DNA from 4 places in the Effusibacillus lacus genome. Region 4 is predicted to be linked to each of the others. Evidence: riboswitches for the same ligand, from Rfam matches in the RefSeq annotation. Region 4 holds a riboswitch; each other region holds the start of a gene.
The links. Region 4 has a riboswitch for cyclic di-GMP ahead of EFBL_RS15820 (tetratricopeptide repeat protein). Riboswitches for the same ligand answer to the same signal wherever they lie in the genome.

Region 1 (3,174 bases), on a different contig from region 4:
ACGACGAAGCCTACATCTTCGAAGCAATTCGTGCAGGAGCCAACGGGTATCTCCTGAAAGATGTCGAATCGGAAGTCCTGGTTGACGCGGTCCGACAGGTGGCCGGCGGAACGGCATTTATCCATCCTCAGGTTACAACGAAGCTGATCAATGAATTTAAACGGCTAAGCTACAAGATGGGTGGCGGCAGGGTGTTCCAGGATGAAATCGCAACTGCCGTGGAACAGGACACCTGGCAGGATTTGCTGACGCAAAGGGAAATGGAAATTCTGCGTTTAATGGCGGAAGGAAAAAGCAATCGGAACATTGGGGAAACCCTGTTTATCTCGGAGAAAACGGTGAAAAATCACGTTTCTTCCATACTGGGAAAACTCGGGGTTGATGACCGAACCCAAGCTGTTATTACAGCTGCCCGACGCGGGTGGGTCCGACTCTGACGAACGCCTACATAGGGGCCGGCATATATTGACACCACAAGGGGAGGTGGCAGGTGTGCTGGCCCTTTTGATATGGGCTTTTGCCGTATACGGCTTGATTGTAGGGGTAACCAAACTGGTCCGTTTTTTCTATAGACGTTCCTCGCCAGAGAACCGCCTGACTTTGGTACTGTTGGTGCAGGACGGGGAGAATTACGTGGAGGGACTCCTTCGCACTATCTGCTACAGGGCGTTTCTGTCCAAAAAAGAGATGCGGATTGTGCTGGTGGATACCGGATCCCGGGATACGACCCGGGAAATCATAAGACGCCTGGAAGAAAATGACGCCAGAATCGAACTGGTGGAAAGCAGTCAGGAATTTGATCCGGAGCTGATACGGGCATTGTGGGCAGAAACAGGAACTGAGAGTCCGTTTCTCCTGATCGACCTGCGGGGATATAAAAATAACAGGAAAATAATCCCTTATTTGGCGGTAATTGTCGAATTATAAAGTAATTTCCCGAAAAATAGTCCTACAGTCCTATGTACTATTTTGTCGACATATGTAAAATTTAAGACAAGGAATGAGTCAATCACAAAGGGCAAACCTGATCGAAAGACAGGGACGCAAAGCCATGGGTCTACAGCGAAAGCTATGATCGCCAGGCTGCTGATTGTTCCGGTGAATTGCTCAATCCCACAAAAGGTTTCCTCATTGACCCTTTTGGAATCCCCCTACCCCCCACAACCAAGAGATCCCTCTCCTGAGGGATCTCTTGGTCTGTTTGCCGTTTTTACACATAGTTTACAAAAGCTGCCGGAATTGGGGCGTGTCTTCGGCAGAACCATTAAGGAGTTTAAGGATTCGACCCGCAATCTGCTGCTTGATGACCCCGAACCGGAAAAGAAAGTGTCCTGATCCTGTTGTTCCGACAATTCCCTGCGCTTCTTGAAACATTCCAAGAAGCGCTTTTTGCACTTGTAAGATAAGCGCTAGTATTTGAATTCTTAAGCTAACCTTTATATTTTCTTAATAATTCGATGGTACGTTAAGACTGAGAGGAAGGGAGGAACCACCTGATGCAGAAAATGACCGATTGGGTACGGGGCGGAGACATCACGACATTTTTCTGGGTGAACCATAGTTTGAGATCCTCGCTGCTGGACAAAATAATGCCATGCATCACCCACTTCGGAGGGGCGGTCTGGAGCATTCTGCTGGCACTGGCTTTGCTGCTCTTCGGCAATTCGTTCCTGATGAAGACGGGCGTTCATATGGCTTTGAGTTTGTTGATCAGTCATCTGGTTGTCAGCGTGTGCAAGAAAGTATATCCGCGGCGAAGGCCTTATCAGGCCCTTGAAGATGTATGCACCGGGCGCAAGTTGCTCTGTGACGCGTCATTTCCTTCCGGACACTCGACGGCCGCTTTTTCCATGGCGACCGTGTTGACAATTGCATTTCCCGCTTTTACGGCTGTGTTCTACGGTGTGGCCGTACTCGTGGCTTTATCCCGGGTATATCTCGGTTTGCATTATCCGACTGACATTGCCATCGGTGCAATGCTTGGTACCGTTACCGCATTGGTGATAGCTTAAGGAGGGACCCATGCCGCATTTCGTATTGTTGTCCGAATCGATTGGAGCGGGTCATGACCGGGCTGCCTCCGCGATTGAAGAATCGTTGCTGACATCCTTCCCGGATGCGCGGGTGACGAGACTGAACCTGCTGGATACGTTTCGCCCGCTCACGGCAAAAGTGACTCGCGCCTTGTATCTGGAAACACTGGCCCGGCGGCCGGGCTGGTGGGGGAAATGGTACGAGTGGCAGCGGGAGAAGGAAATGAACGGGTTCAGCCGCCTGATTGTTCACCGTGTGTTGAAAAAAGACGTAGGTTCCTGGTTGAGACGCCTGGCTCCTGATGCGGTTGTCTGCACGCACCCGCTCCCGGCGTGCCTGATCGCGGAAATGAAACGCAAGGGGCTGCAGGTTCCCTTGTGTACAGTCATTACCGATTTTGATATGCACGGATACTGGACACACCAAGGGGTGGATCTCTACTGCGTTCCTGCGCAACCAATCGCAAACGTTCTGCATAAGCGTCTCCGTTATCCCGCAGAAGTCCGGGTGACAGGGATTCCCGTATCCCGTTCGTTTCTGGAAGCGTTATCCGGTTCGGAAACCGCAGAGGGTATCAGACCGGATTCTGAAAACAGAATTCTGATTATGGGCGGAGGCTTGGGAATCGGCGTAACCCCAATGGTCGAGTCGATTGCCGATTCCTGCGGCGCTTGCAAGATCACTGTGGTTTGCGGCCACAATCAGACCCTGCAGGAAGAATTGGAGAGCCGGTACGGACAGAACGGCAACATTACTATATACGGGTACACTAGACAGATTGCCAGGCTGATGGCCCAACATCATGTGCTTGTTACCAAACCGGGCGGCTTGACCGTATCGGAAGCCCTGACCATGAAACTGCCGATGGTGCTGTATACTTCGATACCCGGACAGGAACAGCGAAACGGGGAGCTGATGACCCGGTTGGGAGTGGCTTATTCCGCGGATACACCGGACGAAGCGGCTGATCTGGCTCTTTATCTTGCGGAGAACAAGACGGTTCGGGAAACAATGATCAGACGCATGGAGACCATCCGTCGTCCGAAAGCTGCCGAGGAAATTGCGGAAGCTGTGATGGAGAAAGCGCTGGAACACCGTGGACGGCACTCCCGCCTGCGGATGATCCGGTAAATATGTCAG
Region 2 (3,174 bases), on a different contig from region 4:
CTTCTCAAGACAGTATACCTTAAAAAATGCGCCAGTATCAGGAACAGACCAAATGGAGCACGGCAGATGCTCATGTTTATTTAACCAGCGGCAAAACCACTTCCACAGTAGTCCCGACGTTGAGTTTGCTTTGAATTCTGATTGTGCCGTTATGCTGCTCAACAATCCGGTAACTGACCATCAAACCCAGACCTGTCCCCTTTTCCTTCGTGCTGTAAAAGGGCTCGCCCAACTTGTCAAGCCTGTCCTCCGGGATTCCAAGTCCGGAGTCGGAGAACCGGATGACCGCAAGATTCGGTTCCGAAACATGCGTGCTGATAGTCAGATTTCCACCATTGGGCATCGCTTCGAACGCGTTCTTTATAATGTTAATAAATACCTGTTTCAACTGTGCTTCCTCACAAAGAATCCAAGGGTTGTCGATCGAGAAATCCCGTTCGATCTGCACATTTCTCATGATTTTTTCAGCCGTAAACAATAGAACCGTATCTTCCAGAAAGGAATGGAGGTTCGTCCTCTTAAAAGAGGTGGAATAGGGTTTGGCCAAAGATAAAAAGTCCCTAATGATCTGGTTCATTCGATCGATTTCTGAAACTATCAAGTCAAAATACTGTTCTTTCATCCGACCGGATTGCATCAATTGTATAATCCCCCTGATCGTTGTCAGGGGATTGCGCACTTCATGGGCGATTCCGGCAGCCAATTGACCCGCGACGGCCAGCTTTTCTGATTTGAGCAGAAGATCTTCAGCTTGTTTCCGCTCGGTTATGTCCACGCAGGACCCGATTACCTCCACCACTTTCCCGTTTCGCTTAATTGGGCGCAAAGAAGCCAGATAGATGATCCCGTTCAGTTCCCCTTCGTAGATCACGTTCTCTTCTCCGTTCCATGCACGGCGGTAATAACTTTCGGTCTTTAAAGCCATGTCTATTGGAACAAAATTTGACAACTCCTTTCCAATCACTTTTTCCGGGACAAACCCGAGCCTGTACATCAATTCCCCGTCATACAGCGTATGAATGAATTTTTCATCCGCCTCCTTGAATTTGAAGGTCATTCCCTGTTGATGGCGGAGTGTATCCTCCAGTTCCTGTTGCGCAAGATACAGGGCTTCTTGAGCCTCTCTGCGCTTTGTGAGTTCTTTGGTAAATGCGGAAGAAAAGTAAATGATCGTAATGGATGCGATTGCCAAAAAAGAAATTTCATCCAGCCATTCCTGAATCTCCTGATGCCTCATTAAACGGGGGAGAATAATGGTGTACATGATTACGGGAATAAGCAGGGTCTTTAGAGGTCCGAAAAATTCACCGGTTGTAACACTTCCCGTAACCGTTTTTTTCACACCGGCCATCAGTATGTGATTAGCAAGTTCAAAAACAGACGCAATCGCAAACGCCTGGATGTAAGGATTGAGGTAAGCCGTATACCCCATCACTTTGTAAGCAAGCAGGAATGAAAGATAATACATGCCAATGCTGACCGTATAGCGAAACCATTTAATTTTTTTGAAAGACTTTGCATTCTTCCAAAAAGCAAACAATAGGCCGATAATACATGACAACATGCATGCAGAAAGACCAAATTGAAACAGTATCAACAAGCAACCAATGGAACCAGCCTCATACTCAATTCCGCTGGGCAATTTGACAGGAAACAGATCCCAAACAATGACCAGCCCTATGAGCAGCAGATAAAAAAACCAGTTGCTAATCTCGAAATCAATGATCGTCTCCCAGACAGCATATATGGCTACAAGACTTAGAACGTATGTATACAAATTTCTTTCCTTCATGCTGTCTCCCCTCTCAAAATAGGATCCGATCAGATGGTGCCGATAAGTTAAATAATAACACTTATAGAAAAAATTAAAAAGAGAGAATCGGGTTTATCCGATTCTCTCTTGACCGGCAACCTACTAGAACCATGGTTGCCCATAGGTAATCAAGATCGCGAGTGCGTTGAGAGCTGTAAACATGCCTGCTTTGAAAGCTGTTCTCATGATGTCCCCTCCTTTCGGCAACTGGCTGGCTTCGTAGTTTCCTACCGTAGCCCCTGTAGTTTTGCGTCCTCCGGTTTCCCGAAGTTTGCCGTTGTCGGCCACAAAGAGTGGCATTCCATATATTCGTCAGGTGAGAAACCCTTTCCTTTTTACCCGGCCAATCGCATTCCGGAAGACGAATTCCGTGCACTTCATAACAAAAAGACGCCCAAATGGCGTCTTTTGGCGTCTTTTGTATATACAAGATTACTTCTGGGTCATCCATTTCGGTTTTCCGAACCCTTTAAACTGGCTGTCGATGGTTTGCTCGAACTCTTTGGATTCAATGGCTGCCTTGAGGTCTTTGGTAAATTGGGCCTCCAGGTCTTTGGTTTTGACAACCAGCTGGTTCCGGTAATCATCAGGCATATTTTCCAACTTTAATGCTGACAAGAGATCCATCTTGGCTGCCAGAGCAAAGTTCCCCGGTACGGCAGAAAGATCGGCACTGTCGACTGCACGGGGCAGTTGGGCGGCCTCCAGCGGTTTGATGTTCAGTTTCTTCGGATTCTCTGCGATGTCTTTCTCAGAAGCTTTGGAAACATCGACATCCTTCTTGATCTTGATCAAGCCGGCATCCTGCAGCAGCAGCAACGTTCTGGCCAGGTTTGTGGGATCGTTGGCGATCGCAATCGTGCTTCCCTCTTTGATCTCATCCAGAGATTTGAACTTCTTCGAATAAAGTCCCATCGGAGCCGTCGGAACACTGATTACGGCAGAAAGATCCAGTCCCTTGTCTGCGGAGAACTTCTTCAGGTAGACAATATGCTGAAACAGATTGGCATCCAGGGAACCATTGGCCAGAGCCAGGTTCGGTTGAATGTAATCGCCAAACTCCACGACCTCGATCTTATATCCTTTCTTCTCCATGATAGGCTTGATAGCCTTTGATACCATGTCACTGTAAGGACCGGCCGTAGCACCAATCTTCAACTCTTTCTTTTCAGCCGGCTTGGCATCCGGTTTGGCGGCTGGTTCGGTTTTCCCGCCACCGCAGCCTGTCACTAAAGAGGCTGATAGTCCCAGTACAGCAAGTAAACTCCAGATCTTTTTCATGTTTCCTCTCTCCCATTCTTTTGATGTATTGTATGATTACCGCTTGTCCACTTTGCTTCTTGTCCAGTCACCCAGGTATT
Region 3 (3,174 bases), on a different contig from region 4:
GACGCCGCCGAGCACGCAACCGGCCAAGTCGGCTCCAATGGCTGACACCAACCCCAACGCTTGCCACGGATTGTCTTTCTTGTCGGACTTCTTGGGAGCTTGCACGGTCTTCACCCTCCAATGATATAGAGTCAGAAAAAGCACCGGTGTGAACACTTGCCATCGGTGCTTTCTTTTTACGTACCTGGGGCGGAACGGTGGGACCGCTCCAGATAATCGAGAAACAGTTTGCAGAAATTGTCGGACAGGGACGCGTACAGAGTGGCAGCTCCTTTTTCAAACACTCCGCTTCGGTTATAAACACGTATCCTGTTCGTTATAATCTTGTGCGTTCCTTTTTCGTCCGGGCGTCCGTCCATCGATTCCCGTTGAATCAGACCGAGAATATCTTCGAACAGAATGTGGTAGGTCTGGTCCTCCCGCTGCAGGATAAACTCTTTGGTTGTCAGTTTGTAACCGATTCCTTTCCGAATTTCGGTTCGTTTCAGTTCCCCGGACAGAGATTTCAGGTTAAGAAAGCGGTTCATAGACAGCCCCCTTTTCTATAGGATATGGAGCTTTACGTCATGATATCATGTTTGCCGTATTTGAGAAAGTATTTGATCTTCCCCCCGCGGGCATGGCAATCACAAAAAAAGAGCGACATCCCCAATGTCGCTAGTAACTGCAATTGCACATTTGACTAATCAGTGGGCCGTTGTAAGGCTTGTGTCAGAAAAGCCCTTATTTCTTCAGGTTGGATACCCATTTCCCTGGCGATGAACAGCAGTTGGATCCATTCATCATCCAAGGTGGAATTGCATAATGCCTCACCCGTTACAATCATTCCCTTACCCCTCCACTGCCATAGAATTCCCCACAATTGATTCTATGCGTTTATTAGAGTTTCATTCACATTGTAAAAACCAGGTTAAGCGCAAAGATTGAACAATATTTACGAATAAAGGGCAAGGGCTGGAAAAGAAAAGAGGAGCACTTCCAGGGTACTCCCTCTATTGGGATTCATTGTGTTTATTCTGCAGCCGCCATTTGTTAAACTCAAGAAATTCACGAAATTGCTCTTTGCTGATTCCAGAATCCATTGCCTCCCGGACAAGGGTGAGCCATTCGCGATCCAATGCATCGGAATCTTTAGCAGAATTGGAAAGAATCAGGGTCTGGATATCCACATTCAGGACGGCGGAGATCTTCTCAAGAAATTGAATGGATGGATTGGCTTGAATATCCCGCTCAATGGAACTGAGATATGACTTTGACACACCTGCCCGGTCAGCAAGTTCAGTTAATGAGAGATTCTTTTCTAAACGCAATTGTTGGATTCGTTTCCCGATCACTGACTTGCCTCCTCAATCAGGTTTCATAATTGTTTCGTTCATTATATCATATAGTTGACATTTTTGTAGGCTTACCCAGCAAAAGGCGACAGTGAAGACTGTCGCCTTGTTTCTGTCCCTAATCATCCGGTCAGCTTTTGAATCCCGATAATTCCAATGAGGCCTGTACAAGAAAACTTCTTACTTCCTCCGGTGTAATGCCCATCTCTCGCGCAGTTTTCATCAGGTCTACCCATTCCGGATCCAACGGTAGACTGACAGCTTCCTCGATGGATACCATTTCCCCTTACCCCTCCAATGGTCAGCTCAAATTGCTTTCCAATTGGCAGCCCAGCCATCATAGTATGGAAACCTTAGACCTGTGGCTTTGCGCCCCTGCCTTTCAGTCAGGTTTGCCTTTATCCGGAAGCTTTACCCCAGTAAAATTCTAATTTAAATTATAGTAATTATCAATTAAAAATATTCGAATTATTTCGATTTTGTTCGACGCTTGTTGGTGTCTCAGGTTATGTTCATTATAAGAAACAACAAACGTTCTATATAACTAACAAAATAAAAGATTGGACAAGATTTGTGCACTATAATGAACAAAAACCGTTCTATACAACGAAAAATGAAAGAATTTACGATTTTTGTTTTCTATAAAAGCCGATTATACTTTGAATGCGGGTTCGATAAAACGAACAAGCGGGCTCGCGAAGAAGGTTTAAACCTATTTTGATTAGGTACATACTGAAACTATTGTTCGACAAATCGAACGAGAAAAACTAGGAGGTAAGGAAAATGAGGAAAAAGTTTGCAATCAGTGCAGCAGTGATCACTTCTATGGTAATGGCCAGCGCAGGTTCCGCATTCGCATCCGTGGACCAGAAGCAGAAAGTTGACAGGGAAAGTTACAGCAGCCAGTACGGTGTTGGTGCCATGGTGGGCCAAACCCAAAAAGCACCTGCATTTTTCGGGCAACAACAAATAGCGAACCAAGCTGACGGTCTGGAGCAATCCCAGAAAGCTGACCAGTACAACGATCAGTACCAAGAGGCTGAAGGATTCTTTGTGGGCCAAGAACAACGATCCGGAGAATCGACCGAACAATACCAAATAGCCAACGGTACATACCGTCGCCCGGTATCGGGTTCCCAATCGCAAAAATCGGACAACTGGACTCTGCAAGGTCAATCTGCTGCAGGCGGATTTATCGGTCAGCAACAAAAATCTTCCAACAGCACAGACCAGTTCTCCAAGACAAAGGGACGCAACAATTCGCAGGAGCAAAAATCGGACAACTGGACTCTGCAAGGTCAATCTGCTGCAGGCGGATTTATCGGTCAGCAACAAAAATCTTCCAACAGCACAGACCAGTTCTCCAAGGCAAAGGGACGCAACAACTCACAGGAGCAAAAATCGGACAACTGGACTGAGCAAGATCAATCTGCTGAAGGCGGATTAATCGATCAAAAACAAAAATCTGCCAATGTTACCCAACAAGGTTCTGTTGCGAAAGGTCATGATATCAACCAAAAACAAAATTCGGATGTAACTGTTGTACAATCTCAAAGTGCTTCTACAACAGGTGACTTGATCGATTAAGAGCTATAAAGCTGGTCACAGCATAGAAGAAATTGACTCCATCCCGGAAAAGGATGGAGTTAATTTCTATCAGCCAACTACATATACATCTAAAAAACTCGTAAGAAGACCGAGATTACATGAGGGAGCAGGATAGCAAAATGATTAGAAAAAGTGCAGTAACCGCATTGGTTATGGCTTTCAGTATGGGTTCTCCACTTGCTCATGCGGAAGAAGCCACCCAAACCCAGACAACTGAGACAAGTTTGCCGCA
Region 4 (3,174 bases):
AATAACGTCTGAAAAGGGGACTACCGGCCGACTGATTCGCAAGTTCGGATTTCCTGTTGTCGATCCGCGGGAACCGGAGAAGGTTGCCGGGGAATTGATCCGCATGGCGCAAAATCTGGATCGCTACCAAAAGCTTGCGGATGAGAATGATACGGACATGTTTACCGCCGAATCGGTGGCGGAAGAATTAGTCCGTTTGTTCCAGCAATTGTAAGGGAGGAGGAAGGTAATGTTTGCCGGATGGAAAGAAGAAGACTTTGCTGTATTTGAAGTGGAAGGGCTGGAGCCCCGAATGGAGGCCCTCAAGACCAGAGTGCGTCCCAAGTTTGAAGCGATCGGCACAGAATTGGCTCCGGATTTGTCCGCCCATTACGGAGAAGAGTTCTTTGCGCATGTGGCCAAACATGCCCGGCGGAAAACCAACCCCCCCAGCGATTCCTGGGTAAGCTTTGCCACAAATCCTCGCGGCTATAAGATGCTGCCCCATTTTCAAGTCGGATTGTGGTCTACCCATGCTTTCGTGCAGTTTGCCATCATCTACGAATGCTTGCACAAGAAAGAATTCGGGGAACAACTGGCGCGGCAATGGCCGGAGGTCAGGGATAAAATTCCGGGGTCCATGCTTTGGTACGATGACCACGTGAAACCAAAGCCCGTCCCTCATTCGGAGATGAATGAGAAAATTGACATCTTCACCCGAAAACTCATACATAACAAGAATGGGGAACTGCTGGTCGGGATCGAAATCCCGCGAGCAGAAGCAATATCCATGTCGGGCGGGGAGTTTCTGGACAGGGCACGGCAAACCATGCTCCAACTGGAACCGCTGTATAAACTGTCACCCCAGTAGCTTGTAAGGCAAACAATTGCCGGTCATGCTATGCGGGGCCCTGGAAAACAATTTAGAAAACGGAGTGAGAAGAATGAATTTCACAAGGGAAGAGGCATGGAATCTCTTGAACGAATACACCAAGAGCCAAAGTTTGATCAAGCATGCGCTGGCGGTGGAAACTTCCATCCGTGCCTATGCGGCAAAGTTTGGCGAAGACGTGGAGAAATGGGGAATCGTCGGGCTGCTGCACGATTTTGATTACGAGATGTATCCCACTCCTGAGGAGCATCCTTTTAAAGGTTGCGAAATTCTTCAAAAAATGGGCTATCCGGAAGACGTGATTCATGCAATCCTGTCCCACGCCGAGTATTCAGGCGTTCCAAGGGTATCACTGCTGGATAAAACGCTGTTTGCAGTAGACGAATTGTCCGGATTCGTTATGGCGGTTGCCCTGGTTCGACCAACCAAAAGCATCTTTGACGTGGACGTGAAAGCGGTCAGGAAGAAACTGAAAGACAAAGCGTTTGCCAAAGGGGTCTCCCGGGAAGACGTGTACAAAGGGGCTGAGGAGCTGGGAGTCGATTTGGACGAACATATTGAATTTGTCATTGCTGCACTCCAGGCAAGAGCCGACGAGCTGGGATTGCGCGGGATTGCATTGGAAGCTTAGGCAGAAACCAGCAGATTTGACGGGATTATCTTGTCGAAATGCGTCGAAAAAGCCCAAAAAGAGTGGGACTTTTGACGCATTTTTATATTTTTTATAGGAATCTCTCGGCAATCGTTGTACCTATTAGAGAAATACGCTGTAGAAAAAGGCAAAATCTCCGAAAGGAGATGACGCAAAGCTGCGGGTCTAAGGAGGGCACTGCTTTCTATGACAGCCGGGCCGCCACAGGTATACGCTTATGTGTCTGCCCTGACAAAATCATTGTTTGGGAGGAGTTTGCATGAGTTTGCGGGTTCGCAACCATTCGGAACCGGTTCCAACAAATGCAGGGGAGTCGCTGGATTTATTGCTTGGTAAGGTGCTGGACTGCGTAAGTCATGAAAGAGACTCTGCAGCAAAACTGCGGATTCTGTTGGGAACCGTGAAACAGCATGTATTGGAATTGGCCAAGGAAAGATCCTACCAGACGGGAATTACTCCGTTGTATCTCTATCCATACAGAAAAGAATTGAAAGAATTGGAACACAGGTACACAGTTCAAAAGAGCGGCTTGGGCAAATTAAAGGGAAACATGCTGTTGCTGCTGGCTATGGTCTTTTACCGGGCGGGCAGTCTGAGCAGAGCCATGAAAATGGCATCTCAAGCCCGTGGTCAATTCGATCAAGCGGGCAACGTTCACAACTCGGGACTGGCCGAACTGTTGGTGACGGTCTGCTTGATGGAACGAAACCAACTTGAGCAAGCGGCCCTGCACTGCGCTCTATCCCTTAAACAATTGTCAGTTTGCACCAACGCAACCGATGCGGCACAAGGATGGCAGATCTATTCAAGAGTCTTGTACAAACAGGGGAAGCTGGATGAATCAATTGCGGCCCTGCTGATGGCATATGAAATTTACCGGAAGGAGAAATCGGCAGACGGCCAGATTAAAGCTCTGCTGGCAATGACCCTGGTACTGATCAGTCAAAAAGATTGGCATGGAGCCATTTTCAGATTGAAGCAGGCATTGGCTGCTTGCCATGAATATAGGCTTCCGGTTCTGGAATTGGAAGTGTTGAACCTGCTGACACACTTGTTCCTCAAGACGGGCCAAACGGTGTTGATGGAGGGATGCCAACAACGAATCAGAGAAATTAGCGAGGGGATCCGGCATTAAGTGCCGGATTTTGTTTGGATGCCTGTTGTTTACTGCAGTTTACTGCAATTGAAAGAGGCAGGAATTATGCTATAGAATAAAGAAAGACAAAGAAGTACAAATTTATTGAAATTTTTTATTAATGCTGAGAGAGGGGATTCCAATGGTGAAACTGGAAGAGATCAGCAACATGACATTACCTCAAATGCTGGGTCAAACTTGTAAGCGCTTTCCTGAGAGAGGAGCCATTTACTTTTACGGTCAGCAAATCAACTATCAAACCCTCTATGGCTATGCAGGGCGATTTGCTGCAGGACTCCGTGAATTGGGAATTGAAAAAGGCGATCGGGTGGCCATCATGCTTCCCAACTGCCCGCAATATGTGATTGCGTACTATGGGATTCTGATGGCCGGAGCCATTGTTGTGCAGGTCAATCCCATGTCGGTTGAGCGGGAAATTGAACATTTCCTGAGTGATTCCGGCGCGAAGGCCTTGGTGGTATTTGGCCCGCTGCTCCCGAAAGCGGCAGGAGCACC

Region 1: another riboswitch for cyclic di-GMP. It lies ahead of EFBL_RS02520 (phosphatase PAP2 family protein); the one in region 4 lies ahead of EFBL_RS15820 (tetratricopeptide repeat protein).
Region 2: another riboswitch for cyclic di-GMP. It lies ahead of EFBL_RS17905 (ATP-binding protein); the one in region 4 lies ahead of EFBL_RS15820 (tetratricopeptide repeat protein).
Region 3: another riboswitch for cyclic di-GMP. It lies ahead of EFBL_RS05135 (anti-repressor SinI family protein); the one in region 4 lies ahead of EFBL_RS15820 (tetratricopeptide repeat protein).

What each region holds. Positions count from the first base shown of each region.
Region 1 covers NZ_BDUF01000010.1:11,240-14,413, forward strand. Annotated here, with positions in the region: gene EFBL_RS02505 (response regulator transcription factor) at 1-437, shown strand, start outside; gene EFBL_RS02510 (glycosyltransferase) at 493-927, shown strand; cyclic di-GMP riboswitch class I at 1,008-1,091, shown strand; gene EFBL_RS02520 (phosphatase PAP2 family protein) at 1,497-2,012, shown strand; gene EFBL_RS02525 (MGDG synthase family glycosyltransferase) at 2,023-3,165, shown strand.
Region 2 covers NZ_BDUF01000109.1:1,829-5,002, reverse strand. Annotated here, with positions in the region: gene EFBL_RS17905 (ATP-binding protein) at 77-1,792, opposite strand; cyclic di-GMP riboswitch class I at 2,013-2,099, opposite strand; gene EFBL_RS17900 (MetQ/NlpA family ABC transporter substrate-binding protein) at 2,246-3,094, opposite strand; gene EFBL_RS17895 (methionine ABC transporter permease) at 3,131-3,174, opposite strand, start outside.
Region 3 covers NZ_BDUF01000020.1:12,156-15,329, forward strand. Annotated here, with positions in the region: gene EFBL_RS05115 (AtpZ/AtpI family protein) at 1-114, opposite strand, end outside; gene EFBL_RS05120 (hypothetical protein) at 177-527, opposite strand; gene EFBL_RS05125 (anti-repressor SinI family protein) at 683-826, opposite strand; gene EFBL_RS05130 (helix-turn-helix domain-containing protein) at 993-1,334, opposite strand; gene EFBL_RS05135 (anti-repressor SinI family protein) at 1,465-1,614, opposite strand; cyclic di-GMP riboswitch class I at 1,656-1,741, opposite strand; gene EFBL_RS05140 (hypothetical protein) at 2,118-2,921, shown strand; gene EFBL_RS05145 (hypothetical protein) at 3,062-3,174, shown strand, end outside.
Region 4 covers NZ_BDUF01000086.1:188,288-191,461, forward strand. Annotated here, with positions in the region: gene EFBL_RS15805 (glycosyltransferase family protein) at 1-214, shown strand, start outside; gene EFBL_RS15810 (YktB family protein) at 230-850, shown strand; gene EFBL_RS15815 (HD domain-containing protein) at 924-1,502, shown strand; cyclic di-GMP riboswitch class I at 1,640-1,729, shown strand; gene EFBL_RS15820 (tetratricopeptide repeat protein) at 1,783-2,658, shown strand; gene EFBL_RS15825 (long-chain-fatty-acid--CoA ligase) at 2,801-3,174, shown strand, end outside.